Regions from separate parts of the Nitrospirillum amazonense genome, predicted to be linked through region 2. Evidence: riboswitches for the same ligand, from Rfam matches in the RefSeq annotation. Region 2 holds a riboswitch; each other region holds the start of a gene.
What was found. A riboswitch is a leader RNA that binds a small molecule or an ion and turns the genes downstream of it on or off. The one in region 2 is predicted to bind cobalamin.
Positions count from the first base shown of each region.

Region 1: linked by a shared signal. The riboswitch ahead of cobW (cobalamin biosynthesis protein CobW) and the one ahead of cobU (bifunctional adenosylcobinamide kinase/adenosylcobinamide-phosphate guanylyltransferase) in region 2 are both predicted to bind cobalamin.
Region 3: linked by a shared signal. The riboswitch ahead of P5F91_RS19150 (CbtB domain-containing protein) and the one ahead of cobU (bifunctional adenosylcobinamide kinase/adenosylcobinamide-phosphate guanylyltransferase) in region 2 are both predicted to bind cobalamin.

Region 1 covers NZ_JARPAF010000003.1:203,514-213,070, forward strand. Annotated here, with positions in the region: gene cobN (cobaltochelatase subunit CobN) at 1-772, opposite strand, end outside; gene cobW (cobalamin biosynthesis protein CobW) at 927-1,976, opposite strand; cobalamin riboswitch at 2,136-2,359, opposite strand; gene P5F91_RS19360 (ISL3 family transposase) at 2,663-3,334, shown strand; partial or broken gene P5F91_RS19365 (IS3 family transposase) at 3,301-3,734, shown strand; gene P5F91_RS19370 (glycosyl hydrolase family 28-related protein) at 3,928-5,511, opposite strand; gene P5F91_RS19375 (tetratricopeptide repeat protein) at 5,545-7,230, opposite strand; gene P5F91_RS19380 (WcbI family polysaccharide biosynthesis putative acetyltransferase) at 7,285-8,121, opposite strand; gene P5F91_RS19385 (acyl carrier protein) at 8,118-8,363, opposite strand; gene P5F91_RS19390 (AMP-binding protein) at 8,341-9,557, opposite strand, start outside.
Region 2 covers NZ_JARPAF010000001.1:44,512-54,068, reverse strand. Annotated here, with positions in the region: gene bluB (5,6-dimethylbenzimidazole synthase) at 1-428, opposite strand, end outside; gene P5F91_RS00225 (cobyric acid synthase) at 425-1,918, opposite strand; gene cobO (cob(I)yrinic acid a,c-diamide adenosyltransferase) at 1,918-2,538, opposite strand; gene cobU (bifunctional adenosylcobinamide kinase/adenosylcobinamide-phosphate guanylyltransferase) at 2,557-3,081, opposite strand; cobalamin riboswitch at 3,242-3,467, opposite strand; gene P5F91_RS00210 (glycosyltransferase 87 family protein) at 3,616-4,830, shown strand; gene P5F91_RS00205 (efflux RND transporter permease subunit) at 5,061-8,276, shown strand; gene P5F91_RS00200 (efflux RND transporter periplasmic adaptor subunit) at 8,296-9,456, shown strand.
Region 3 covers NZ_JARPAF010000003.1:158,140-167,696, reverse strand. Annotated here, with positions in the region: gene P5F91_RS19180 (LysR family transcriptional regulator) at 1-807, opposite strand, end outside; gene P5F91_RS19175 (proton-conducting transporter transmembrane domain-containing protein) at 928-2,469, shown strand; gene P5F91_RS19170 (YbcC family protein) at 2,496-4,874, shown strand; gene P5F91_RS19165 (EamA family transporter) at 4,897-5,742, opposite strand; gene P5F91_RS19160 (RDD family protein) at 5,897-6,946, shown strand; gene P5F91_RS19155 (CbtA family protein) at 6,947-7,771, opposite strand; gene P5F91_RS19150 (CbtB domain-containing protein) at 7,793-8,011, opposite strand; cobalamin riboswitch at 8,044-8,208, opposite strand; gene P5F91_RS19145 (histidine phosphatase family protein) at 8,210-8,818, shown strand; gene P5F91_RS19140 (threonine aldolase family protein) at 8,815-9,557, opposite strand, start outside.

The DNA.
Region 1 (9,557 bases), on a different contig from region 2:
CGGCCGGTCGCAAGGCCCTAAGCTCGGCCGCCAGCCACTGGGCCGCCCGAACTTCCTTCAGGCTGGCCGCGTAATAGAGGTGGGGCGCCAGGCCGCGCCGGGCCAGGGCGTCGGCCAAGGCGTGAAGCGCTGCCAGATTGCCGGCCTGCAAGTGCGATCGGTAGAAAACCAGCGCCGCCGCTGGTCCCGCGACGGGTGCCGACGGCCGCCAGCCTTCATGACGGCCATAGCGGGGCAGAGGCATGGGCTCGCCCGCCAGCAGGTCGGCGGGCGGCTGCCGTCCCAGCAATTGGGCGGCCTCGGCCAGGAACCGGACCGTGTTCTCCGGCCCGCCCTCCACGAAGCAGCGCCACAGGCGGCGGGCGGTGGCATGATCCACGGTGCCGGCGGCCTCCAGGCTGGGATCTGCCTTGGCCTCCCCGGGCACTACGGCCAGGGCGATGCCCCGGGCCCGGCAGGTCTCCGCCACCTGCTCGAGCCCATAGCGCCAATAGCCGGCGCCACCGTTCAGGCGCAGCACCACCAGACGGGCGCGCGACACCACCGCCTCAACATACATATCGACGGATAGCGGATGCCCCAGGCGCATCAGGTTGGCCAGGCGCAGCGTGGGCCGCCAGGGAACATTACCCACGGCGTGGTAGGCGGCGGCCGCCGCCGACAGGTCACTGTCGGAAAAGGACAGCAACACGCACTCCGCCGGCGTCTGCCCCAAATCCTCGGCTTGGGGGGATGCCAGCAGATCCTCGGCCTGGGTGGGCAACAGGTGCATGGGAGGGGCGGAACCCGTGTGACGACACTGAAAGACGAAAAGCCAGCTTTATGCCGCTCTAGCCCCTATACGCCGTCAATTCAACAGCGGGATGGGTCAACAGCGGGATTGGGCAGGGCACCGCTTTGCGCCCATGCCCCACCCGCGCGGCCAATCAGGCGGCCAGCGCCGCCTCGATGGCCGCCTTGTCCAGGCCCGTCTCACCGATCACCACCAGGCGGCTGCGCCGTACCTCGTCCGGCCCCCACAGCCGATCGTAGCTGGTCTGGATGCGGGGGCCCACACCCTGCACCAGCAGGCGCATGGGCTTGCCCGGCACATCGATGAAGCCCTTCAGGCGCAGTATGCCGAAGCGCTGGGTGATCTCGCCCAGCCGGCGGACCAGGGCCTCCGGATCGGCCTGGGATGGCAATTCGGCCACGAAGCTGGTGAAGTCGTCGTGGTCATGGTCTTCCTCGCCATCGTGGTGGCTGACGCGGGCGTCGAGGTCCGCTTCGGCCGCAGCCGACAGGCCCAGCAGCACATTGGGGTCGACATCGCCATGGGCCACGCGTACCAGGGGCGGGGCGGTGGGCCGCAGGGCCTTCACCGTGTCGGCCACGGCGGCCAGGCCCGCCTCGTCCACCAGGTCGGTCTTGCTGACCAGGATCAGGTCGGCGCAGAGCACCTGATCCTCGAACACCTCCTGCACCGGGGTTTCGTGCTCCACCGTGGCGTCGCCGGCCTCCATGGCAGCCTTCTGCCGGGCCAGGGCCTCGGCATCGGGCGCGAACCGGCCCTCGGCCACGGCATCGGCCGCCACCACCGCCACCACGCCGTCCACCGTAACACGCGAGCGCACCGCGGGCCAGGTGAAGGCGCGCACCAGCGGCTTGGGCAGGGCCAGGCCGCTGGTCTCGATGATAATGTGGTCCGGCGGATCGGCGCGGTTCAGCAGCGTTTCCAGCGCCGGCACGAAATCGTCCGCCACGGTGCAGCACAGGCAGCCGTTGGCCAGTTCGATCACTCGATCCTCCGGGCAGGCCGCGTCGCCGCAGCCCTTGAGCACCGCGCCGTCCACACCGACGTCGCCGAACTCGTTGATGATCAGCGCCAGCTTGCGGCCTCCCGGGTTCTGCAGCAGCCCGCGGATCAGCGTGGTCTTGCCGGCACCGAGGAAGCCGGTGATGACGGTGGCGGGGATTTTGGCGGTGGGGGTAGGCATGGGCTCGCTTTCAAAGGGGGCGGTCGCGCCCGGCAGGCGCATTGGCGGCCGCGGATGCGGGGCGGGGCCGTTTTAGGCCGAAGACGTTTGGAAGGCGCGCGTGCGGGGGCGGGCGGGCCATGGCGAAACTTCCCTCTCTCCGCCATCTCCGGCGGACCAGATGTGGACCTCGTGACGGGAGGTCTCCTGGCTTGCGGTTCATGGCGCGTCTCCTGCCTTCCCGGCCGGGGCGGTGGCCCGGGCCAGTGGCGGCTCCTCGCGGACCTATCGGCCCGGGGGTATTGGCACCTACCGCGCACAGTTGCGGGGGCAGCTCCGGCCTTGAACCGGATTCCCTATTATCTCCAGCTGCCGGTGGGAAATCCGGCCGGCGACCGGGGCACCGTCGGTGGGCCGACAGTGCGCTGCATGAGGGCTAGGGATCAATGATTTTCGCACGGCGGCTTCCCCGGCAGCGCGTGAAAAAAAGTTCATCGCGGATTAGCGGGTAGAGGCGGACAACGGCGCGTTCTGACAGACTGGTAGTCGCCAAACATCACAGACTGCCAGGGGGGGCGCCGTTGCCCGATAGAGAAGCTACGTCATGTCTCGTTGGGTGGGAAGGCTACCGGGTCGAGACAGTGGAACGCCGCTCGGGTGAGCAGCCGGCGGTTTGGATATATCTTGGCCGACCGTCCTGTTCGCCGATGATCTGCGACGGTTGTGGCCAGGCGAGCGAGCGTGTTCACGACATTGAGACGCGCGTTGTCCGGGACCTTCCGATCTTGGATGCGGCGACGTGGATATCGGTGCCGCGCCGGCGTGTTCTGTGCGGGCAGTGCGGCCCCCGGCTGGAACGACTGGATTGGCTGGAGCGCCATGCCCGGGTGACCCGGCGTTTGGCGGAGAGCGTGGTCCGCCTCTGCCGTGCCCTGCCGGTGAAGCAGGTGGCCGCGTTCTTCGGGCTGGACTGGCACACGGTCAAGGAGATCGACAAACGTGCGTTGCAACGATCCCTCGATCCGGTAGACCTCAGCGGGATCAGCGTGTTGGCGATGGATGAGTTCGCCATCCAGCGCGGCCACCGCTATGCCGCGGTGGTGATCGAGCCCCGCACCCGGCGGGTGCTGTGGGTTGGCCGCGAGCGTTCGCGCGAAGGCATTCGTCCCTTCTTCGACCTGTTGGGGGAGGAAGGCTGCCGCCGCATCAAGGCCGTGGCCATGGACATGAACGCCGCCTACGCCAATGAGGTGCGTGCGCGTTGTCCACAAGCCGAGATCGTCTACGACCTCTTCCACGTCGTCGCCAAATACGGCCATGACGTCATCGACCGCGTCGGGGTCGACTCTATTCCCGCCGCGTCGTCGGCTGGTCGATGAGCGACACCATGACTGCCCAGTTGGTCGCCGATGCATTGGTCATGGCCTTATGGCGACGGGGAAAACCCAGGGCGGTGCTGCATCATTCCGACCAGGGCAGCCAATACACCAGCCAGCAGTTCCAGCGCCTGCTCACCGACAACGGCGTCACCTGTTCCATGAGCCGGGCGGGCGACGTATGGGAGCCCGTTAGGGCCAGCGAAGCTAAAATGCCGCCATGGAAAGCTTCTTCTCGTCACTCAAAGCCGAACGGGTGGCCAGGGCGGTCTATCAGTCGAGGAACCAGGCCAGAGCCGACGTCTTCGACTACATCAAACGCTTCTATAATCCGACACGCAGACATTCGACCCTGGGCTACCTCAGCCCGGTGGACTTCGAACGAAACGCTGGGGTAGCTTAACCGAGCTTATCCCGGTGTCATCCAAGCCGGCAGCAGCCCAGTCTGCGATCTTAACCCATCGCTTCGAGAGGGGCGGGCCATCCTATAATCATGCTGAAACTCAGGCAGCCACAGGCTTTTTCAACAGCCTGTTAGGCACGCCGACGGACGTGGGAAGGTTTATTCGGGCGTTTGATAATCAATTCCCTAAAGCTTATTCCAGCACGCGAACATTGTAACGGACTGTCGCTGGTATCGCCTCGGTAAGGGCGCAGACTTTCACTATTACCATGCCGGGTTCAGACACAAAGGCACGAATCTGGAATCCGTCACCGGCGTCGCCCGCTGCAGGGCTAGCGATGGCGGTCATGTCGGTCCGAGCGCCCGGAATGGCTACAGCGCCGCTGGCGCATGACCCAGGAGCCAAATGGGAACCGCCGATCGGCAGTGTGGTTCCGGCCAGCGACTTACCGGTTCCCGCGTTTTCTGCGCGTTCCGAATAAAGGGCGGATAGGGCGATATGCCGACCGCCGGTACGGTTATCGATGTCTCCCTTGGCGGCACCGGCATGCTTGCTGGTTTGAACGCTTATCTGGTCGGCTTGGTCGGCGAGAATGACGTCGTAGTCCACCGGGTTGCGTCCGTTGTTACGAACAAAACTACACCCGTCCAGGTTGACATCAGTCACCGTGCCGGAAAGGACGACATGGCTGCCACCGCGGTTCTCACGGTTGTTGGCGTTGAAAATGGACTGCCCCAATTTGAAACCGGATCCAGCGGATAAGTTGACGCCGTGGCGGCCGTTCAAAAAGAAGGCTGAGCCCACGGCCGTCACATTAATCAACCGGGGATCGTCGTTATGGAAACCATCGAGGTCGGACAATTCGCAGAGAACACCATTAAAATTCCAAGCTTCCCGAGCGCCGGTGTCGCCTGGCGCGCGAGTAGAATGGATACAGTATTGCGCTTCATCAAACCCGCCGTTAGAAAACGTCAGGCCGACAACGATGTCCGTCGGATACTGCGCTTTGATCTCGAGGGCGGGCCCCTTTGTAAAGCCCAGATGATAGTTGGCCATGTTAAAACCATCGGTGTCTTGCAAGAGCAGGCCATAGGTGTAGCTACCGCGGTGTAAGGCGCGTGAATTACTGTTTACGATGAAATTCTCTGAGGGGTTTTCCTCGTTAGGTCCGGCTCGATGCACCCACCACAGCCGCGATAATGGAGTAGTGTTATCACCGCCAGGATCAATATCACTGAAGAATAAACTAATAGAAGACTCAATTTCAATTCCGGAAAATTCCCCAACAACAGCCACGTGATCTATCGTACCACCTGCAACTTTCCTATAATGAATACCTGATCCAGATGGCGGATTGTCAGTTCTATATATTTGGAAGTCCCGGAAATTTATAGAATAAAGATGAGGGCCAGGCCCTAGGTTTTCGGCAAAAAAAACATCGCCTGCATGCGTGGGAAAGAAAGTTGTATTGCCCTTACCGGCTCCGGTGATTGTAATGTTGCTACAGTTAATTGTTATCACGCCGGAAATCTTATATGAGCCACTCGGAACGCTGATAATGCCAGGCGTCTCTACGGAATTCCTAGAACAGGCACTTTCAATTGCTTGCTTGATCGCTGAGGTGCTGTCTATTCTGCCCGTGGGATCTGCACCAAAGGCTAAAACATTCAGGCCGCTGGCCGCCGATGCATCGGCAGCACGAGCCACCGGTGAAGTAGAAAAAAATAAGGCTGTTAACAGGATCAATCTGGAACAAGCGCTGCAAAGCCTTATCATTTGTTGCTCCAGCCTTCCATTTGTCGCGACTATTTATATCTCGTCTAAGATTCTAGAAAATGTGGCATTATCCGGCTCTATGGTGCATGCTCGCTTGCACGCTTTCACGGCATCATCTAAATCACCATTTTCTTTTAGGAAAAGGGAGAGATGGTACCAATATCGCCCCTGTTCGGCGTCTAGCTCGGTCGCCTTTTTCGCAGCACCTATCGCCAACGCTAGTTGGCGATGTGCGTGATAAGCCATTGAAAGCAGGTGCCACGAATCAGCATATTTGGGATCCGCATCTATTGCAGATTGGAATTTTGCGATCGCTTCTTCAATTTTTTTGTCATGCAGGAGAAGGTTAGCAGATCTAAGAATTATTCCCCGCGTATTGATACCGAACTTGCTGGCCAGCCCCATCGCACTTTCGTAATAGCGCGCGTCGCCACACACATCTCCATTAGCGCTGAGAATGGCGATGGAGATCAAACTGACAACTGACTTATCCTCTTTTTCGGGAAGCGGGACAACAATTCTTTTCGTGATTATATTTTCAAGTACTTCAATCAAATGCGCGGCGTCGTCGTCGCCCGCGCGGGTGGCCGCATGTTTGACGCTAAAAAGAAAATGCCCATAGTCAGCTACCCACGCGGGGTATGCGTAACTACAGAAGCGCATGGCTAAACCGCGTGCAGCCAACAACAACGCGTCATGTGGTGAAATGCTAGCCAAAGCTGTGCTAATACGGTAGGCAAGGGCACTATCGTCAGCGGATAAGGGAATGTCCTCGGCGAAGTTGGCTATAGCACCTGCATTAGCTGCTCTCAGATATCGAATGGAGCGGGTGCTGTCACCGTCAAATAAACCCTGCTCGGTGGCAAACCAACTGACATTCCTGTACGAAATATTTCCAACAATCGACGCAATTACGCCATAAGCAGATAAAGGACCATAGACGACTTTGCCCATGCCAAGAAATGCCATGTCGAGCAACGCCCTTTGGATACCGGAGAAGTAGTCTATTTTTATAAAATCACCAATCTCAAATGCTTTTCCTGGAAAGGCAGCTTTCATCTCTTCGACAAACGCGCGGCTATCGGAAGCAATCAGCAACGCATCCGTCTTCTTCAGGATATGCGAGCCAATTGCCTTATACGTCTCGGTTGTGAAATAGCTGTCAAAGCGATTAACCTGAAGATGCGTGTCAGAGCAGAGATGCAGTCTACGGGAGTGGATAGACGAAAACGTTGAGGCGCCAGTTTTTTCTTTTAAAGTTTGTAGCGTATCGAAGACCGCTGCCTGCCAAGGCATTTCCCAGAATATCTGGGAAAGAGACTGCCTAACACTGCTAAACTGCTCAGTACTATCTACAGAGTACATAGTAAAGCGGCGGTCCAGAACTATGATATCATCGTCACCATTGATTGATCCAAAGAAGTCATGGATACCGGCTTCGCCGATTTCCGCGCATTTGCGTATCACAACGTCTCGCGACCCAGTTCCAATTAGCGGACTATCTAGGGGTAGAAGATAACCCCCGGGAGCCAATTGCTCGAAAGGTCCGCGCAGAATGTCCGGAAGATCAGTTACGAGTGATTGAAAATTATCCTGTCCAGTCTGCCAAGTCGTTAGGAACTTAGCAGAGAAGTGCCGCGCTAAACGTAACCCGTTAAGTATTGGGATAAGCCGGCCGCCAAGAAGATCGCGGCGATCCGCGATGATATATCTAGGCATATTCCGCTCCCTAAGAAAGAGTCTAAAGGAAGTACGTTTCGACACTTGTCCCGCTCAAATAAAAGAAATATAGTTCTTCATATATTCATCGAATGTATAATGGTGACCTTTGTACTGAGTTTTTTCATTCGGCGAGAACCATTTAAGATTTAAACGCTCTGCAACAACGGGATGGATTGGCAAAGTTTCCGCAGCCCATGGCTGCCAAGCTTCGAAATGATTCAAAGCCCGCTCAGTATAATCGCGGCCATCCATAAGGATGGCTGCTACCAACTTTGCGAACAAGGTGCCAAGCAAAATCCACGTAGGATGATTGGGGGTAAGATACAATCGCTTGGACCAGAAATTTTCTTCCAGGAACGACCGCATCGGAATATCGCAGTTAGTATCACGTTCGTTAAGGCGCGAAATTTCTAGCTCAACGAGACGTTCAAAATTCGGCATTCGCTCTACGCTACGGGCTTGGTAGGCCTGCCAAATCTCGTCCCCGCTCAGACCCTCTCGCATCAATTCGACGACGATGCGGTCACCATAAGGATAACGACCGAAAGGATGTTCCGGCGGTTCTGGTTTATTTCGCGGATCGACGAAGTTGAAGGGCCAAAGAAGGTTGGTATCGAGGGGCGGGAAACGAATGCTTCGGCAAGTGGAAGGTAATTGGTCCTGATAAGGAAAGGCATTGATATTGTTCTTTGAGGGGGAACCCTGTTCAAGCAAGACGCCACATCGGGTTACCTCGTCAGCTGGCAGCTTGTCATGGCCATCGACAGGGTGGACGAAGTTCCGCATCGTCACCAAGTCCCACTGCTCGGTCACCTCTGGAAACGCCTTCAACGCGTAAAAGAAAACGCCCGCCTGGCAATTTCCGTATACAATCAGCGTTGGCTTCATTTTTCCTGCGTTCGACGTTCGATTAAGGCGACGAGGTCTGCTACCGTTTCCAGGCTACCAACATCCTCCTGTGGGAGCAAGATTCCTAGTCTCTCCTCAATCTCTAATATAAGCATCGTGTGCGATACAGAGTCCCAGCCATCGATATCGACGGCAGATGTTTCTGGCATGATGTCCTGGGGGGAGGTGAGGAAATAATTTGCTATGATGGATCTCACTTTAAGGAATGTTTCCAGGCTCATTTCTAAATCCAATCTCCTGTAGATACTTAGCTTTGTTGGCGGTACGGGCTATTTTCCCGCTGGTGGTTTTGATAAGCCAGCCTGCGGGCACGAATTTCAAGCGATGAAGGTTGAGGCCCAGCAGCAGCAGCACGCGCTCCTTGACCTGCCGCCGTAGGCCGCCTTGGTCTACGTCGGGGGTGACCTCGGCAATCAAAACGGCCTCGCGAGTACCCGACGCTGCGCTATCGATGGTGACCGTGACACAGCGTCCGGGAATTACGCCCGGGAATTGATTGACAATCTCCTCAGCGTGATGGGCGTAGAAATTTCGGCCATAAACGATAAGTAGGTCATCTGTTCGGCCCGTTATGTAGAGGTGGCCTTCATGCATGAACCCCAGGTCACCCGTCGCATACCAGCCGTTGGCCAGCTTCGCATTGGTCAATTCGGGTAGGCCAAAATACCCAGAAAACAGCCAGGGCGCACGAAGGTGTACTTGGCCTTGCTGGCCGGCTGCTACCGTCTCTTCAGTTTCCGGGTCCCTGATGTGTACGTCCATCTCCGCCAAGGGGGCGCCGCAGGACAGGAATTCCAATTGCGGCATTCCGGCGCGCGGCGATTGCACCCGCCCGTCCATGTGGAAGCTTTCAGCATCGGCTAGAGTGATTCTCGGTGATGAACCGCGAGGGGTTTGGCTAACGGCAAAGACTGTTTCCGCCATCGCATAACAGACTTGCAGGCTGTTGGGCGGTAGGCCGTGGCTCCGGAAGCGATCCTCGAAAAGGCGGAAGCTGTCGGCTCGGCAAGGTTCTGAACAGTTAATGAGCGCAACGATGCTGGAAAGATCCAAATCCTGGGGGGGGCGGGCCGCTCGTGCTAAGTGGTTGAAGGCAAAATTCGGCAGCCAGCAATAATGCGCGTGATATCGCTGTATAGCCTCCAGCAATATTTCCGGTCGCGCCACCCATTGGAAAGGATCCAGCATCACCACGCTGGCGCCGACGATGAGCGGCATCATGAAGGCTGCAATCAGACCCATGTCATGATAGAGCGGTAGCCAAGATGCGACCCGATGATCACCGGTGAATTCTAAGACCTTCGCGTAGGTATCGACTTGGCGCAGCACTGCGGCGTGTGTAAGCATAACGCCTTTTTTAAGGGCTGTTGTGCCAGAGCTGTGCTGCAGGAATGCGGTGTCTTCAGCTCGGCGAC
Region 2 (9,557 bases):
GCCGCGACGGCGGAATAGGCCAGGGTCTCGGGCATGGTGCGGCGGCCCAGGCCGGCGCCTTGCGTCGGGTCGGGATCGACGAACACCGCCAGGTGGCAGGGCGCCTCGCGCAGGCCCGCCAGCTTCAGGCGGGCGTACAGGCGGGCGCGATCCTGCGCCTGGGCGGCCAGCGCCTCGGCGTTGCAGCGCTCGAATTCCATCCGCACGGCGTCGCGGCGGGCGGGATCGTCCACCCGGACGAAGCGCCAGGGCTGGCTGAGGCCCACGGACGGCGCCAGGCAGGCCAGGTCGAGCAGCCGTTCCAGCAATCCATCGGGCAGCGGATCGGTGCGGAAACGCCGCACGTCGCGCCGCCAGACCAGTAGGTCACGGAAGTGGGCCCGGAAGTCTGCGTCGAAGTCGGGGCACGGCCTGTCGGGAGCGGTCATCGGCTGATGGCCCATAGTGCGTCGAGATCCAGGTGGCGTTCGGCGGCCTCGGCCAACTCATCGAGCGCCGCCTCCACCGTGCCGTCATAACTATCGAGGCCGGGCGCCACGTTCCATCGCCGCAGCCATGCCGCCCGCTGGGCGTCATGGCCGAACAGGCCGTGGACATAAGTGCCGGCGATGCGGCCATCAAGGCTGACCGCCCCCTCCGCCACCGCCTCGCCACCCTCCGCCTCCAGATACAGCAGCGGCCGGGCGCGGTCCGGCCCCTGGGTCACACCCAGGTGCATTTCATACCCCGTGAGGGCCGACCCGCTGGCGGCGTCGTGGCCCGTCACCGCGCGCAGGGTCTTGGCCGGGGCCAGCACGGTTTCCACGTCCAGGTAGCCCAGGCCGGCGGCGATGCCGGGCGGCCCCTCGATGCCGTCGGGGTCGGCAACCGTCCGGCCCAGCATCTGATAGCCGCCGCACAGGCCCAGCACCCAGCCCCCCCGACGCACATGGCCCGCCAGGTCGATGTCCCACCCCTGCGCGCGGAAGAAGGCCAGGTCGGCCAGGGTGGCCTTGGACCCCGGCAGGATGACGCCGTGGGCGTCGCCCGGCAGGGGCCGGCCGGGGGGCACCATCACCACCGTAACGCCCGGCTCCAGCCGCAGGGGGTCGAGGTCGTCGAAATTGGCGATGCGCGACAGCATGGGCACGGCGACGCGCAAGGCTCCACCGGAGGCGCGTTTCGCCCAGTGGGCCAAGTCCATGCCGTCCTCGGCCGGCAGGCGGGCTGCCGCCGGCTGGTGCGGCATGACGCCGAAGCAGGGCCAGCTGGTGCGGGCCTCGATCTCCGTCACGCCCTTTTCGAACAAGCGGACGTCACCGCGGAACTTGTTGATCAGGAAGCCGCGGATCTGGGCGCGATCCTCCACGTCCAGCACGCGATGGGTGCCCACCAGGCTGGCGATGACCCCACCCCGGTCGATGTCGCCGGCCAATACCACCGGTACACCGGCCGCGCGGGCGAAGCCCATGTTGGCAATGTCCCCGGCGCGCAGGTTGGTTTCCGCCGGGCTGCCCGCCCCTTCCACCACCACCAGGTCGCACTCCCCCCGCAGGCGGTGGAAGCTTTCCAGCACGGCCGGCAGCAGTTCCCCCTTGCGGCGCTGGTAGGCCGAGGCCTGAGCATTGCCCAGCACGCGGCCGCGCAGCACCAGTTGCGCGCCCAGGTCCGTCTGCGGCTTCAGCAGCACCGGGTTCATGTCCACCGAGGGCGCGACACCGCAGGCGCGGGCCTGCAGCGCCTGGGCGCGGCCGATCTCCCCCCCGTCCGGTGTCACGGCGGCGTTGTTGGACATGTTCTGCGGCTTGAACGGGCGCACCCGCAGGCCGCGCCGGGTATAGGCCCGGGCCAGGGCCGCCACCAGCAGCGACTTGCCCACGTCCGAACCGGTGCCCTGGATCATCAGGGCGCGGGCGCCCCCGGCGGTGCGGTCGGCCATCAGAAGTCGATCCCGCGCTGCGCCTTGATGCCGGCCTGGAAAGGATGTTTCACCGCCTGAAACTCCGTCACCAGGTCGGCAGCCTCGATGATCTCGGGCTTGGCGTTGCGGCCGGTGACCAGGACATGGGTGTCGGGCAGGCGGGCGTTCAGCCCGGCCAGAACATCGGCCACATCCAGGTAGCCGTAGCGCAGCACGATGTTGATCTCATCCAGCACCACCAGGTGGTACTGCGGGTCGGCCAGCATGCGGCGGCCCAGTTCCCACGCGCGGACGGCGGCGGCGATGTCCCGCTCCTTGTCCTGGGTATCCCAGGTGAAGCCCTCGCCCATCACATGGTGGTCGATCAGGTCGGAAAAGCGCGTCAGCGCCGTCTGCTCGCCCGTCGCCCAGTTGCCCTTCACGAACTGGATGAAACCCACGCGCAGGCCATACCCGGCGGTACGCAGCATCATGCCCAGCGCCGCCGTGGTCTTGCCCTTGCCGGGGCCCGTGTGGACCATCAGCAGGCCCTTCTCCCGGGTGGCCTGGGCGACACGGGCGTCCTGCACGGCCTTGCGCTTCTGCATCTTCTCGCGATGGCGGGCGCCTTCGTCATCCGGGGACTCAAGATCGGCCATGGCTACCTCCTTCCGCTCTTATTTCACTTTCAGGGGTAGGCCCGCCACCGTCAGGAACACCTGCGACGCCGTGGCCGCCAGGCGCTGGTGCAGCCGGCCGGCGTGGTCGCGGAAGGCGCGGGCCAGCGCGTTCTCCGGCACGATGCCCATGCCTACCTCATTCCCCACCAGGACGGTGGCGCCCGTACGGGCGGCCAGCGCCCCCTCCAGCGTGGCGACGGCGGCGACCACGTCGCGGTCGGCCAGCATGACGTTGGTCAGCCATAGCGTCAGGCAATCGACCAGGACCGGCCCGTCGCCGGGGGCGGCCAGCGCGCCGGCAAGGTCCAGCGGCGCCTCCACCGTCGTCCAGCCGGGCACGCGGTCGGCCTGGTGGCGGCCGATGCGGTCGCGCATCTCGTCGTCCCAGGCCTGGGCGGTGGCGATATAGGTCCAGGGCCCGGGCAGGGCGGTCACCAGCCCCTCGGCGAAGCGGCTTTTGCCGGAGCGGGCCCCGCCCAGGACCAGAGTGACGCCAGGGACGGCCGTGTGCTCATGCGTCATCAGTCAGTTCCATCCCACCGGCCTCATGCACCCGTGGTATCAGAGGCCAAGACCAGCCGGAAGGAGGGGATTACCTGTCGACGAGACCGAGCGGCCACGGGGCCCCTGGGACCCGCCGCGCCGCTGACCGGTTCCGCCGGGACACCCCGCCCCCGCGACCATGCGAATGCCACCGGCGGCAGGTCTCCTGGCTCACGGGTCACGGCGCCGGCCCAGCCTTCCCAGGTTCCGTTGGGAACCCAGTGGCCATTCCCCGTGCGGCGGGGTGGGCGGCGCTCGCCGTTCACAGTTGCGGGGGCAGCCATGGAGTCGGATGCCGCGCATCCCCACCACGTTCCCTTTTCATCCACAGGCGGACCTGCGGAACCGTCGGCGATGGCAGCCTTACGGCAATCGCCCGTGCCGGGCAAGGGCGGCGTCGCGACATTTTATCTTAAATATGCAACGGCCAAGCCTTGGCACTTGACCTTGAGCACAAAGGTGGTAGGCATAGACCATAGAGCCTATTACCTATGAGATAGGTTATTCTGCAGCATGGTTCGCCCGCCACTTCCTTCCCTGGCCCGCCCGCTGGTGCTCGGCCTCGCCCTTTGGGCGATCGCCCTGGTGGTGATCGAGGCGCAGGTGATTAGTGGACGGTTCGTTTCTGAATTCCACATCTACGCCGAGGCCACCTGGGCCTGGTGGCAGGGCGCTGAGATTTACGAGGATGGCATCAACGGCTTCCTTTACCTGCCATCCAGCGCCGTGCTGTTCACCCCGTGGGCCTATCTGCCGCCGCTGCTGGGCGATGCGCTGTGGCGTCTGAGCCTGCTGGCCGTCTGCTGGTGGGGCGTGGCCCGGCTGTGCCGCCTGCTGGCGCCGGCGAAACGTCAGGGCACCGATTGGCAGCGCCTGTTCGGCGTGGCCCTGCTGGCGGCGCTGCCCATCGGCGTGGTGGATCTGCGGGGCGCCCAGACCGAATTCCTGATGCTGGGCCTGATGCTGGCCGGCCTGGCGGACGTGGCGGAAGGCCGGTGGCGCCGCGCCGCGTTCCTGCTGGTACTGGCCGGCGCGTTCAAGCCCCAGGCCCTGGCCCTGGTCATGCTGGCCTTCGCCCTGTGGCCCCGCCTGCGTCTGTCCCTGGCGCTGTGGCTGACGGCGGCCCTGGCCCTGCCCCTGACGCACTGGGACCCCGGCTACGCCCTGGGCGAATATGGCCAGCTCGTGCGCAAGACCATGAGCAGCGCCAACCCCGGCGGCGGCGTCTGGCACGATTTCGCCAATGGCCTGGCCACCCTGGGCCTGCCACTGGACCTGATGGCCCAGACCGTTATCCGCGCCCTGGCCGGCATCGCCGTGCTGACCCTGGCCCGCGGCACCGTCAGCCGCCTGCCGGCCCCCAAGGCCGCCGCCACCGTGGCGGCCTTGATGGTCACGTATCTGCTGCTGTTCAACCCGCGTACGGTCCTTGGCCATTTCGGCGACATGGCGCTGGTCGCCGGCGCCCTGGCGGGCTGGGAATTTCATGTCCGCCGCAACCGGGCGCTGGGCTGGATGCTGGTGCTGCTGTGCTTCGCGCTGACCACCCACGTCTGGACGCGAGGCCTGCACGTGGCCACCACCACGTGGTTCAAGCCGCTTCTGGCGTGCGGATTCGGCCTGTATGTCGTGGTCCGCTGGGTGCCATCCCTGCCCGACCGGCCCGCCGTGGGCCGTCAGGAAACCCCCGAGGATGCACCGAGGGAGAGCTTGGCAATTCAAGGTTAGCCACCTTTACATTCCCCTCCGCCGACGGGCGCAGTGACGCAGGCCACAGTTTTCCGATTTGGCGGCGATTGGTCGCGGCATGCCTAAATTCGAACCGTTGCGTATCGAAGTAGGTTCCCCTTAACCGTCAAGCGCGTTAATTATTTGGGGCTGTGCCGGGCGGGGGGCGACCTCGGCCCCTGGGCGTAGCGTTGCATTTTTCCGCATCGCATTGCCGGAGCCCCGTCCTCATGTGGATCGTCGCCTACGCCCTGAGGCGTCCCTATAGTTTCGCCGTGCTGGCGGGCCTGATCACGCTACTGGGCGTGCTGAGCCTGTTCCGGATGCCCACGGACATCTTCCCCGAGGTGGAGATCCCCACGGTCACCGTGGTGTGGAGCTACTCGGGCCTGGACGCGCAGGAGATGACGGGCAAGATCACCGCCTTTGGTGAGCTGGCCATCATCAACACCGCCGATAACGTGGCGGAGGTGGAATCCGAGACGTCCAACGGCGTGGGCATCATCCGCACCACCTTCCAGCCGGGCGTGAACATCGACCTGGCCATCTCGCAGATCTCCGCCATCTGCCAGACCATCCTGAAGCGCATGCCCACGGGCACGCAGCCGCCGCTGATCGTGCAGTACAGCCGGTCCTCCGTGCCCATCCTGCAGCTGGCCCTGTCGTCCGACACCATGTCCGAGGCGCAGCTGTACGACTATGGCCGCATCACCATCCGGTCGCAGATCAGCGACATCCCCGGCATGCGCCTGCCCCTGCCCTACGGCGGCAACGCGCGCCAGATCATGGTCGATATCGACCCGGACAAGCTGCGCAGCTATGGCCTGACCCCCAACGACGTCAACAAGGCCATCACCGCCCAGAACCTGAATCTGCCGTCCGGTACCGCCAAGATCGGCGACACCGAATACCAGGTGGGCCTGAACAGCTCGCCCATCGCCGTCGATACCTTCAACGACATCCCCTTGCGCGACGTGAACGGCCGCACCGTGTTCATGCGCGACGTGGCCAATGTCCGCGACGGCGCCGCCGTGCAGACCAACGTGGTGCACGCCGACGGCCAGCCCGCCGTGCTGTTGACCATCATGAAGCTGGGTGGCGCCAGCACCCTGGCGGTGGTGGACGAGGTCATGCGCCGGCTGCCGGAGATCCGCAAGGCGGCGCCCGAGGGCATGCGCATCCAGCCGCTGTTCGACCAGACCACCTTCATCAAGCACGCCATGGAAGGCATCCAGCACGAGGGCTTGATCGTCGGCGCCCTGGTGGCCATCCTGATCCTGCTGTTCCTGGGTGGTTGGCGCAGCACGGCCATCGTGCTGACCTCCATCCCGCTGTCCATTCTGACGGCCGTGGCCGTGCTTTCCATGGCCGGCCACACCCTGAACGTGATGACCCTGGGCGGCCTGGCGCTGGCCATCGGCATCCTGGTGGACGACGGCACCGTGGCCATCGAGAACATCCACCGCCACATCGGCATGGGCAAGCCGCTGCGCCAGGCCATCCTGGAAGGCTCGGACGAGGTGGCCTTCCCGGCCCTGGTTTCGACGCTGTGCATCTGCATCGTGTTCGTGCCCATCTTCTTCCTGCACGGTATCGCCAAGTACCTGTTCTCGCCCCTGGCGCTGGCCGTCATCTCCTCCATGCTGATGAGCTACGTGCTGTCGCGGACCCTGGTCCCGGCCATGGCCGCCTGGCTGCTGCCGGCGGAACTGCGCGGCCACGGCCATGGCGAGGAGGGCAACCATGGCCACGTTGCGCCCCCGACCGGCCTGGCCGGCGCCTGGGCGCGCTTTCATGCCGGATTCGAGCGCGGCTTCGAGGGCCTGCGCCAGCGGTACCTGAGGGTGCTGGGCGGCGGCCTGTCACGGCCGTGGATGGTAACCGGTTTCGCTGTGGTGCTGCTGGTCTGCGCCGCCGCCACCATCCCCTTCGTCGGCACCAACTTCTTCCCCGAGGTCGATGCCGGCCAATTCCGCCTGCACGTCCGCACCCCCGCCGGCACCCGGCTGGAGGAAGCGTCGCGTCAGTTCGGCGCCATCGAGCGGTCCATCCGCAAGATCATCCCGCCAGAGGAACTGGGCCTGATCATCGACAACATCGGCCTGCCCGACCCGGTGAACCTGGGCCTGACCGACAGCGTCACCGTCAGCTCCGCCGACGGTGAAATCCTGGGTGCCCTGACCGAGAAGCGGTCGCGGCCCACCCATGAGTATGTCGAGCAGATCCGCGCCATGGTGGCCAAGGATTACCCGGGCGTTGAGATCTTCCAAAAGCCCGGCGACATCACCAGCCAGATCCTGAACGGCGCCGTGCCCACCCCCATCGACATCCGCATCATCGGCACGGCCCGCGGGCCCAACGCCCTGATCGCGGAGGACCTGCGCCAGCGCTTCAAGAACATCCCCGGCCTGGTGGACGTGACGCTGCGCCAGGTGACGGCCACCCCGGCCTACCGCATCGAGGTCGACCGGGCCCGCGCCGCCGAGCTGGGCCTGACCCAGAACGACGTGGCGCAGGAGGTGCTGGTGTCGCTGGCGTCCTCGGGCGTGGTCAATCCCAGCTACTGGATGGACGTCAACTCGCTGGTCATCTACCCGGTCGTGGTGCAGTCGCCGCAGCGCCTGATGGCCTCGGCCGAGGATCTGCTGAACACCCCCATCCATTCCACCCGGGTGACGACGCCGGTGCTGCTGCGCAACGTTGCCAAGCTGGTGCCCACCAAGGTGGCCGCGGACATCAGCCGCACCTCCTTCGCGCCCCGCTATGACGTCATCGCCAACGTCTCGGGCCGCGACCTGGGGTCGGTCAGCCGCGACATCAAGGCCGCCATCGACGCCGTGCGCCCGCAGCTGAAGCCCGGCAACCGCATTGAGATGGGCGGCCAGATCAAGACCATGGAGCAGGCCTACGGCGACATCGCCGCCGGCATGGCCCTGGCCGTGGTCTTCGTCTACATGCTGATGGTGGTGAACTTCCAGTCCTGGCTGGACCCGCTGATCGTGCTGGGGGCCACCCCGGCCGCCATCCTGGGCGGCGCCGTGATGCTGCTGCTGACCGGCACCACCTTCAGCGAACCGGCCCTGATGGGTATGATCATGGTCATCGGTGTCGCCACCGCCAACAGCGTGCTGATGGTGTCCTTCGCCAACCAGCGGCGCGAACAGGGCCTGACATCCCTGGACGCCATGGCGGAGGCCGGCGGCGCCCGCCTGCGCCCCGTCATGATGACGGCCCTGGCCATGGTGCTGGGCATGATCCCCATGGCCCTGGCGCTGAGCGAGGGTGGCGAGCAGAACGCCCCCCTGGCCCGCGCGGTGATGGGCGGCCTGCTGTTCTCCACGCCCATGACCCTGCTGGCCGTTCCAGCGTTGTACGTCCTGCTGCATCGCCGGCGCCATGCCGTGCTTGCGACCACCACCGTTCCCGCCGGCTCGGCCGCCGAGTGATTTTAGGAGTCTGATGATTATGACCGCCGCCCCTAAGACCACCGTCCGCCGCCGGTCCTGGATGCTGGGCACCGCCGTCGTGGCCCTGGCCGCCATCGGCCTGGTGTCTGCCCCCCACCTGGCCAGCGGCAACAAGGCCCCGCCCGAAGCCCGGCCGCAGGCGCCGCTGCAGGTGAAGACCACCAACCCCAAGCCGGTGAAATCGTCCGACGGCCTGCTGCTGCCGGCCCAGACCCAGGCCCTGACGGAATACACCGTCTACGCCCGCGTCTCCGGCTATATCGGCAAGCGCCTGGTAGACATCGGCGACGTGGTGAAGGCCGGCCAGACCCTGGCCGTCATCGAGGCGCCCGACCAGGATCAGCAGCTGATGCAGGCCCGCGCGGCACAGCACCAGGCGGAGGCCAACCTGGCCCTGGCCAAATCCAACTACAGCCGGTCCAAGTCCCTGCTGGGCGACGGCTGGGTGACCCGCGAGACCTACGACACCCGCGAGTCCGCCCTGAACGCCGCCCAGGCCGACCTGGAGGCCGCCATCGCCAACGTGAAGCGGCTGGAGCAGCTGACCGCCTACAAGACGGTGACGACGGCCATTGACGGCATCATCACCCAGCGCCTGGTGGAACAGGGCGACCTGGTGGTGGCCGACGCCAGCAGCGGCAAGGCCCTGTACCAGGTGTCCCGCCAAGACCACCTGCGCCTGGTCATCGACGTGCCCCAGGGTCAGGTGCCGGCCGTGGCGGTGGGCGCCGCGGTGGACGCCAGCTTCGTGGAATTCCCGGGCCGCACCTTCCCGGCCAAGGTGGTGCGCATCTCACACGCGGTGGACAGCACCAGCGGCACCATGCGGGTCGAGGCCGACCTGCCCAACCCCGACCTGACCATCCCGGCCGGCATGCGCGGCAACGCCCATTTCCCCGAGGCCGGCGCCCAGGTGCTGGCCCTGCCGGTGAACACCATCGTCACCCGGCCGGAAGGCAAGCGCGTCGCCATCGTCGATGGTGAGGGCAAGGTGCGCTTCCACCCCGTGACCTTGGGCCGTGAATTCAACACCACGGTCGAGGTGGTGGGCGGGGTCAGCGACAAGGACCGCGTGGTGCTGAATCCCAACACCATGCTGAACGACGGCGACGCCGTGACAGTGGCGGAGGATGCGCCCAAGGACGGCGCGGCGAAGTAAAGGCCTGACGTCATTGAAAAACAAACGGCCGCTCCCCCCAGGAGCGGCCGCTTGCTTTTGCGCCGGATGGGCCGGCGCCTGGTACAAGCGTAAAGATGAAC
Region 3 (9,557 bases), on a different contig from region 2:
GCGCCCGGCCTCCACCAACTCGCCATTGCTCAACTCATCCCGCACCACGATGGGGGGGATGACGGCCAGGCCGGCGTCCTCACGCACCATGAGGCGGATCATGGCCATGTCGTCCACCTCGGCCGCGATGCGCACCGAGATGCCCAACTGCGCCACCAGCGCGTCGAACGTCGCCCGCAGCGCCGTTTCCGGGGTGGGCAGGATCAGAGGATGCCGGGTCAGCAGGATTGCCAGCGGGACGCCGCCTTCGGAGTCGTCTCCCTGGGTGGGGCGCAGCCGGGCTGGTGTGCCAATGAGGCTGACCGCCTGCTCGTCCAGGCGATGGATCAGATAGGGGCTGGCGGCGTCACGGGGTGGGGCCAGGTTCGTCAGCACCACGTCCAGCGCCAGGCTGTCCAGCCCGCGCAGCAGTTCGCCCTGGGAGCCGGAACGCAGCACGACCTCCACATCCGGCCTGCCCAGCAGGGGTCGCAGGAAGCCGATCTGGAAGTTTCGCGATAGGGTGGCGAGCGCCCCGACGCGCAACGCGCGCTGTCCGCCGCCGGCATTGCGCAAGGTGGCGGACAGGTCCTCCGCCAAACGGAAGATCGCCACCGCATGGTCCAGCGCGATGCGTCCCGCCTCCGTCAGGATCAGGCCGCGCCCTCGGCGCTCGAACAGGGGGTGGCCCAGGCTGTCCTCCAGCGTGCGCAGCTGGGTCGACAGGGCGGAGGGGGAAAGATTCAACTGCCGCGCGGCCCCGGTCACCGTGCCCTCGGCGGCGACGGCCCGAAACAGGCGCAGATGGTGCAGGTTGAGTGAAGCCATGCCGGAATCATTCCAATAAATAGAACGTATTTCTTTAAAAGATGTAATTTTCTGGAATTCGCGCAAGGGCTATCTCCTGCCTGCGTTCCAATCCTGGGCCGCGTTTCCCTGGAGAGTTCGATGCCGTTGTCGAGCCTTGCCCCGGCCGTACTGCTGGCCGCGGCAGCCATCGCCCTGCTGCGCCCCGGCCGCCGCCCCCAGCTCATTCCCCTGATCGCCGAGGGGACGGCATTGGCCGCCTTGGCACTATGCCTGGCCGGCGCGGCGCGGTTCGCGTTCCTGGGGGTGGGCCAGGGAGGGGGGCATGACGGGTCGCTGGTGCGCCTGGATGTCGTCACTGCCCTGGTGGCGCCGACCGTCGCCTTCATCGGCTGGGTGGTGGTCCGCTATAGCCGCACCTATATGGACGGCACCACGCGGGAGGGGTGGTTCCACGCCCTGATGCTGATGGTGCTGGGCCTGGTGCTACTGCAGGTGCAGGCCGGCAGCCTGGCGCTGCTGGTGCCGGCGCTGGCGGCCATCGGCTTGGTGCTGCGCCAGTTGCTGCTGTTCTTCCCCGACCGGGCGCCGGCGCGGCGCGCGGCCACGAAATTCACCCTGGTCTGGGGGGCCGGCGACGTCGCGCTGATCATGGCCACCGGCCTGCTGTGGCTCGCCTATGGCACCATGGACATCGCGACGATCGAAGCCGCCGCCCGGCTGGCACCGCTTCCCCCGGCCGCTGAGGGGGCCGCAGGCCTGCTGGTCCTGGCCGCCTTGCTGAAGACGGCCGCCTTCCCCCTGCATGGCTGGCTGACCGAGGTGATGGAGGCGCCGACGCCTGTGTCGGCCCTGCTGCATGCCGGCATCATCAACAGCGGCGGGCTGCTGCTGATCCGCCTGGCCTGGTTGGTGCAGGCCAGCCCGGGGGCCATGGCGGCACTGGTGATGCTGGGTGGGTTCACCGCCCTGTTCGGCGCCTTGGTCATGCTGACACAGAGCGCAGTCAAGACGGCCCTGGCCTGGTCCACGGTGGCACAGATGGGCTTCATGCTGCTGCAATGCGGGCTGGGCCTGTGGCCCGTCGCGATGCTGCACATCCTGGCGCACTCGCTCTACAAGGCGCACGCCTTCCTGTCCTCCGGCGGGGCCATTCGGGCGGTGCAGGCCACCCGGCGCCCCGGTCCGGTGGCGACCCCCGGTGTCGGAGCGGTGATCCGCGCCTTCGGGCTGGCGCTGGCTCTCTACAGTCTGGCCGCCGTCGGCTTCACCCTGCTGGCCGGGCCGAAGTCGCCGCAGGCGCTGGCCCTGGGCCTGATCCTGGTGTCGGGCGTCGCCTATCTGGTGGCGCAAGGGCTGGCGGACGCCGCACCCCGGGCGTTGACCCAGCGCACGCTGGTCGCCTCCACCGCCGTCACCCTCTCCTACTTCGGGCTGCAGGCGCTGGCTGTGCATGCGGCCGGTGGCACCCTGCCCGCCCCGCCGGTGGCGGGGGCGCTGGAATGGGCGCTGATCGGGCTGACCGTCACCTCCTTCTGCGGGGTGGCGGTGGCGCAGGCGCTGTTCCCCCACTGGGCTCACCATCCGGCGGCGGCGGGCCTGCGAGTCCATATCGCCAACGGGTTCTATCTCAACGCCGCACTAGACCGGCTGATCGGCGGCTTCCGCACCGTCCGGTCCTGACGACAGTCACCACGGGAGACGACACCATGTTTCACGATCAGCCCGACATCGCGCCGGCACCGGCCAAGGCCCTGTTCGCGGCGGCCGAGGCGGCGATGCGCGCCATCCCGCCCGCCTTTCCCTTGGACGCCACGGTGGCCGTCAATCCCTTCCTGGGCCAGACCGGGGAAGATTTGGCGCAGGCCGCCGCCCGGCTGGCCCGTGTCGCCGGGGTCCGCCTGACCCGCAACCGCGCGGATTACGCCGCCATGATCGCCACGGGGGAGATCACCGCCAGCGACCTGGCGGCGGCACTGGCCGCCTGCCCCCATCCGGGCAAGCCGGCCCACGGAACCGCCCTGACGGCACTGGCCCATCAGGACCAGCCCACGCCGCAGGCGTTGCCCACCATCGCGGATCTGGCGGCGCGCGCCACCGGCACCGACTGGCCCGCGATCATCCGCCGCTGCCTGGGGCTGTGGGCGGCGGGTCATTTCGACCGGGGACAGGCCCTGTGGACGCCGGCCCCGGGATCATCGGCCTTCGCCGCCTGGCGGGAATGGGCAACCCATGACCTGACGCCCGAGCTGGCCGGCCTGACGGGGTTCTGCCGTCATGTCGCCAATTGCCCGGACACCCCAGGCCGCGCCCTGCTGCGTGCCGCCGCCGCGCTGGACCTCACGGCCGAGGCGGCGGAGACGGCCTTCCACCGGCTGCTGACCGACCTTGGGGGCTGGGCCCAGCATGCGCGATGGCTGCAATGGCAAGCCGAGCTGGCGGGCGATGGCGACGGCACGCTGGCCGATCTGCTGGCAATCCGCCTGGTATGGGAAGAGGCCCTGCTGGCCCATGTGCCGGCTGTGGCCCCGGCCTGGGCGGAGGTGCTGGCCGCCCACGCGCAGCCGGTGACGCCGGACGCCGACCTGGTGGCCGACACCATCCTGCAGCAGGCGGCGGAAATGGCCTATCAGCGGGGGCTGGACACGGTGCTGGGGGGAGCCGATACGGCCACTTCCGGGGACCGGCCTCTGTTGCAGGCCGCGTTCTGCATCGACGTGCGGTCGGAACCGTTCCGCCGGGCCTTGGAAAACCAGGACACCGGCATCGGCACGCTGGGCTTTGCCGGCTTCTTCGGCCTGCCCGTGGAGCACCGTCCGGCCGCGTCCGACCTGACAGAGGCGCGGCTGCCCGTCCTGTTGCCGCCCCGCCTGCGCTCCAGCGTTCCCCTGCCACCCGCCCAAGACCGGCAGCGGCGCATCGCCACCCGCTCCGCCCGCGCCCTGGGACGGTTCCGCCAGGCGGCGGTATCCTCCTTCGCCTTCGTGGAATCGGCGGGACCCTTGTACGCCCTGAAATTGTTGCGCGACACCCTGGGGCTGGGCCGAGCGCATGGAACCGACCCGGCGCCGGCCTTCACGCCCGCCCTGTCGGTGGATGTGAAGGCGGCGACTGCGGCACAGGTGCTGAAAGCCATGTCGCTGACGAAAGGACACGCGCGCTTGGTGCTGTTGATCGGCCATGGCGCAACGCTGCACAACAATCCGCACCACAGCGCCTATCACTGCGGCGCCTGCGGTGGTCATCCGGGCGATGTCTCCGCCCGCCTGCTGGCGGGCTTGCTGAACGATCCGGAGACGCGGGCGGGCCTGCCCGCCCATGGCATCGACCTGCCGGCCGACACCCTGTTCCTGGCCGGCCTGCATGACACGGTCACCGACCGCGTCACCTTGTATACTGATAGTGCCGGCCGGGATCATGAGGCGGACATCCGCCGCGCCCGCGATTGGCTGGACCGGGCGGGGCGCCAGGTGCGCCTGGAACGGGCGGCCCGCCTTCCCGGCGCCAGCGCGGCATCGCTGTCGGCCCGCGCCCGCAACTGGGCGGAGATCCGGCCGGAATGGGGGCTGGCCGGGTGCGCCGCCTTCGTCGCCGCCCCGCGCGCCGTGACCGCCTGCGGCAACCTGAAGGGCCGGGCCTTCCTGCATTCCTACGACTGGCGGGCGGATCGCGACTTCGCCACCCTGGAATTGATCCTGACGGCGCCGGTGGTGGTGGCCAGCTGGATCAGCCTGCAATATTACGGGTCGGCCGTGGCGCCCACGCTGTTCGGCGGCGGGGACAAGCTCATCCACAATGTCACCGCCGGCATCGGCGTGGTGGAGGGCAACGGCGGCACGCTGCGCACCGGCCTGCCCTGGCAAGCCGTTCACGACGGCGAGCGCCTGGCCCACGCGCCCCTGCGCCTGTCGGTCCTGGTGGAGGCGCCCCGGCACGCCATCGCCGAGGTGCTGGCCCGCCACGAGGAGGTGCGGGCGCTGTTCGACAACGGCTGGCTGACCCTGTTCGCCCTGGAACGCGGGCGTATCACCGCGCGCTGGCATCGCGGCAGCGGCTGGGACGAGGCCGGGCTGGCCCGCGCCGCCTAAGGCGGTCGTTCCGCCGCCCGCCTCACGCCAGGCGCAACACCATGGCGCCCACGGCGATGAGGCAAGCGGCGGCCAGGCGGCGAGGGCCCACCCGCTCCTTCAGCACCAGGCCGGCGATGGCGGTGCCGAACAGGATGGAGCTTTCGCGCAGGGCAGCGATGACGGCCACCGGGGCCACCGTCATCGCCCACAGGGCCAGGCCATAGGAGATCAGGGTGCCGGCGCCGCCCACCAGACCCCGCGGCCATTGGCGGATGACGTGCTGCAGGAATGTCCGGCGCCGGGCCAGCAACGCCCAAGCCACCAGCGGCACGCCGTTGAGCAGCACACCCCACAGCACATAAGACGCGGGCGCGCCCGACAGGCGGACGCCGTGGCCGTCAACCAGGGTGTAACCGGCGATAACCACGGCGGTCAGCAGTGCCAGGCGGGTGCCGGTGGTGCCGCCGCCCGGCCCACCGCGCCGGCCCACCCACGCCATGCTGAGAATGCCGGCGCAGATCACACCGACCCCCAGCAGGGCGTGAAGGGACAGCGCCTCATGCAGCCACAGCCCGCTGACCAGCGCCACCAGCAGCGGCGCCGTCCCCCGCATCAGGGGATAGGTCTGGCTCATGTCCGCGACATGATAGGCGCGGGCAACCAGGGTCAGGTAAAGGATCTGCAGGACGCTGGACGTCACCAGATAGGGCCAGCTGGCCGCCGCCGGCAGGGGCAGGAAGGGCAGCGTCACGATGGCGATGAGGGCCGCGCCGCCCGCCACCAGGACGGCCGCCATCAGCTTGTCCCCCGCCCCCTTCACCAGGGCGTTCCAGGTGGCATGCAGCAGGGCCGCGAACAGGACGATGGCGAAGACGGCGATGGACATGGGGGCGATTCTGGTAGGGGACTTCCTTCTTACGAGGTGCGGCGTACCGCTGTCATCGCCGGCCCCCGTATGGCTGCCTTCCAATTGTCGGCCCGGCTGGTGACCCCTTACACGCTGTGACATAAGGTGATTGTGGATTTGTACGTTTAAGTGGATGAAAGGCCGGGAGAGGATGATGTCTGGGGATGATGACAACGGCGGCGGGGCGAACGCCACACCTGAGACTTCAGCGGACGCCTATGCCGGATTCTGGCGCCGGCTTTTTGCTTTCCTAGCGGATACCGTAGTGCTGATGGTTGCAGGCTATGCACTGGGCACGCTGTTCTTCGACCAGATGGCAGCCTTGGGCATCGCCGGCCGGATGGTCGGCTGGGGCCTGGCCATTCTCTATTTCGGCGTGCAGAACAGCCGCATAGCTAAGGGCCAGACCTTGGGCAAGCGTCTGCTGAAGGTGCGGGTGACAGGGATAGATGGCCACCTGCTGGACCCAGGCACAGCGCTGGTGCGGGCGGCGGTTCTGACCGCCCCTTGGTTCCTGAACGTCTACGCCCTGGCGGCCCTGTCCAACGACCGATCGGCCCAGATCCTGGGATGGGCCATCGGCCTGGTCCTCCTGGCCAGCGGCATGACGACCTTCTACCTGTTCCTGTTCAACCGGCCCAGCCGCCGCAGCCTGCATGACCTGCTGTGTGGGTCCTGCACGGTGACGGCGGCGTCGGCCTCAGTCCCAGCAAATCTCACTTGGCCCAGCCGCCGCGTCCTGATGGGACTGGCCGTCCCAGCAGCCTTGCTGGCGGCGACACCGGTGGTGTTCGTACGCTTTTTCGGCCCCACCCTACTGCCCATCTACGCCGCAGTTGATTCCCTGTCAGAGGTCATGACCGTGGGCGTCACGCAGCAAAAAACAATGCGGGTAGTGAATGTTTCCGGCAGCGCGGCACCTGCCTTGCCATCGGAATTCGTGGCCGTCAGCGCCCGCTTGCGCATACCGGTGCCAGCCCAAGACCAGCGCCGCGAACTGGCCCATGTCGCCGCCGCCGTGCTGAAGGCGGGGACCCTGGCTCCCACCACTCACTTGGTGGTGAGCATCAGCTATGGTTTCGACCTTGGCTTCGCCAGTTCGTACCGAGGCTATGGGGACGGCGGACCGGTGGCCGCCTGGAAAACCCTCATCGACCAGATGGCGGCTACGGGCCAAAACTGATCAGAACAGCGCCGGCCGATCACCCCGGCGCAGGGCCTGAAGGTCGCGGGACTGCGCCCGTTCGCACAGCCAGCCAAAGCCAAGTCCCAGCGCCGCCCACAGGGCGGCATGGATGCCCCAGGAGGCGATGCGGAAACGCCACAGCAGCTGGGCCGGGAATGTCTCCGGCACCTCGTTCACCTCGGGCAGGGCATAGCCCGCCGCGATCATGACCGCCAGGAACAGGGCGCCGCCGGCGAGGCCGGCGTTCCAGATGCCCCAGCGGGCGGCCAACCGGCGGGCCGTGACCACGGCCGCCGCCATGGCGGCGACGGACAGGATCAGCAGGATGAAGAACAGGGCGGTGCGCTGCTGGATGGAGTCAGGATTGCCCACCGCCGGGGGGTTGGCCGGATACTTGAAGGCCGGCACCAGAACCACGGCCAGGAAACCCAGGAGTGCCAGAATGGCGGCCAGGCCACGCGGCCCCAGGGTGCCCATGCGGCCCTGGGCGTAGGCATAGGTCAGGGCGAACATGCCACCCACGGCGGCGCCATAGACCAGCAGACCGGTCAGCAGGCCCCAGCCGCCCTGCGTGCCACGGCTGAACAGCTCTTCCTCCTCATCCGCCGCCTGGGCGTCATGATGATGATGGCTGTGCCCCGCCTCAACGGTGTCAGGGCTGGCGGCCGCGTCATGATGCTCATGCTCCCCCGTCGCCTGGGCCGCCTCGAAGGCGATGGCGCGTTCGACCGGCGGCTCACCGATCAGCGTGGCCACGCCGAAGGCAAGCAAACCCGCCAGGATGCCGATGAGCATCCCGCGGGCGAGATAAATTCCAACCATGATGGCGAGGGTCCTCCCGCCTCAGTGGCAGGGGAAGCCCAGCAGGTGGCGGGCGTCGTGCACGAACTCATGCACCTCACGGCCCTGGATCAGGGAGGTGGCGCCCTGCTCCGCCCCCACGAAATAGACCATCAGCACCAGCAGCAGCCCGCCGAACACGGCCCAGGGCAGCAGTTCAGCGGCGGAGATCACCGGCAGGGCAACGGCGGGGGTGCCGGAATGGGTGGTGGCGTGGGCCATAAAAAACGCTCCCTGGGATTACGCGTCCCGTATGCGGTCTGTGTCATGCGACGGGGGGTCTGGCTTCCGCACGCCCTGGAAAGGCCTGGGCGTTCGGTTACAGTGGCGCGACCGTGCCGGATTTGCACCGGCTTCCCCCATGCGCGGGCGATCCATTGATGGTAGGGAGGGGCCGTACCGCATTCAAGGACTATCTCCATGACAGCCCCCAATGTCATCGGCCGCCTGACCCTGCTGGCCCACGCCCCCACCCGGGCCCAGCGTGACGCCGTCTTCCCCCGGGCGGACGAAGCGGCAGAGGAAGCCGGCCTGGCCCAAGCCTCCCTGCTGGCGGAGGTGCGCGCCCTGCGTAAGGTGGATCGCCTTTGGACGGCGCCGGAGGTCCGCGCACGGCAGACCGCGGACGCGCTGGCCGGCGCCCTGAGGGTGGAGGCGCATGAGGACACGGCTCTGGCCGACCTGAACGTGGGCGACTGGCAGGGCCGCAGCTTGGCCGACCTGTCGGCCCATGAGGCGGACGCGGTGGGCGCGTGGTTAGGCGATCCGGAGGCCCGCCCCCATGGGGCTGAGTCGCTGGCGCAGCTGCGGGCGCGGGTGGCGCGGTGGCTGGAGCATGGGACGGCGGAGGGGCACACCCTGGCCGTCACCCACCCGGCCGTGATCCGCATGGCGGTGGCCGTCGTGCTGGAGGCGCCGCCGCAGGCCTTCTGGCGCCTGGACATCGCGCCGCTGTCGCTGACCGATCTGCGCTGGCACCGGCACTGGACCGTGCGCGCCGCCGGCGTGGACACGCGGGAGTTCCGTTAGGCGCCCACCAGCCGCGTGAAGTAGGGCAGCACCTGCGCATTGTCGAGGCCCAGCAGGGTGTCGCCGACATACAGCTCCGTCACGCTCCAGCCCGGCACGTCGGTGGGGCGGATTTCCCCCGCCACCCAGCGGCCCTCGTCGCCGGCGATGGCGTCCCGCGTCTCCGCCACCTCCTCCGCCGGGCGGTCGAAGAAGATGTGCAGCATGTTGGTCTGCGGCACGGCGGGGTTCAGGCGGACACCGGGAATGCCGGCCAGGCCTGCCGCCAGATCCAGGGTGCGGCGGTAGCAGGCGTCCATCAGGGCCAGTCGCGTCTCGAACCGCATGGCGGCGGTGGCCACCATAGGGCTCTGCCGGACCAGAGTGCCGCCCAGGCGCCGCTGCCACAGCCGGGCGTTGGCGATGAAATCGGCATCACCGGCCAGCACGGCCCCGGCGACGCCGCCGATGCCCTTGTAGACCGAGACGTAGACCGAGGCGAAGCCGGCGGCGATCTCGGCATAGCTGCGGCCGTAATAGGCGCGGCTTTCCCACAGGCGGGCGCCATCCATGTGCAGCGGCAGCTGGCGCGATCGCGCCAACTCCTTCAGGGCCTGCAGCTCGTCCCAATCCGGCAGCTGGCCGCCGATCTCGCGCAAGGGCAGTTCCACCAGCAGGCAGGCCAACGGCTGGGACACGGCCGCCAGGTCGCGGGCCAGGATGGGCCGGCGGCGATCACCCACCGGCACGCCGTGGAAGT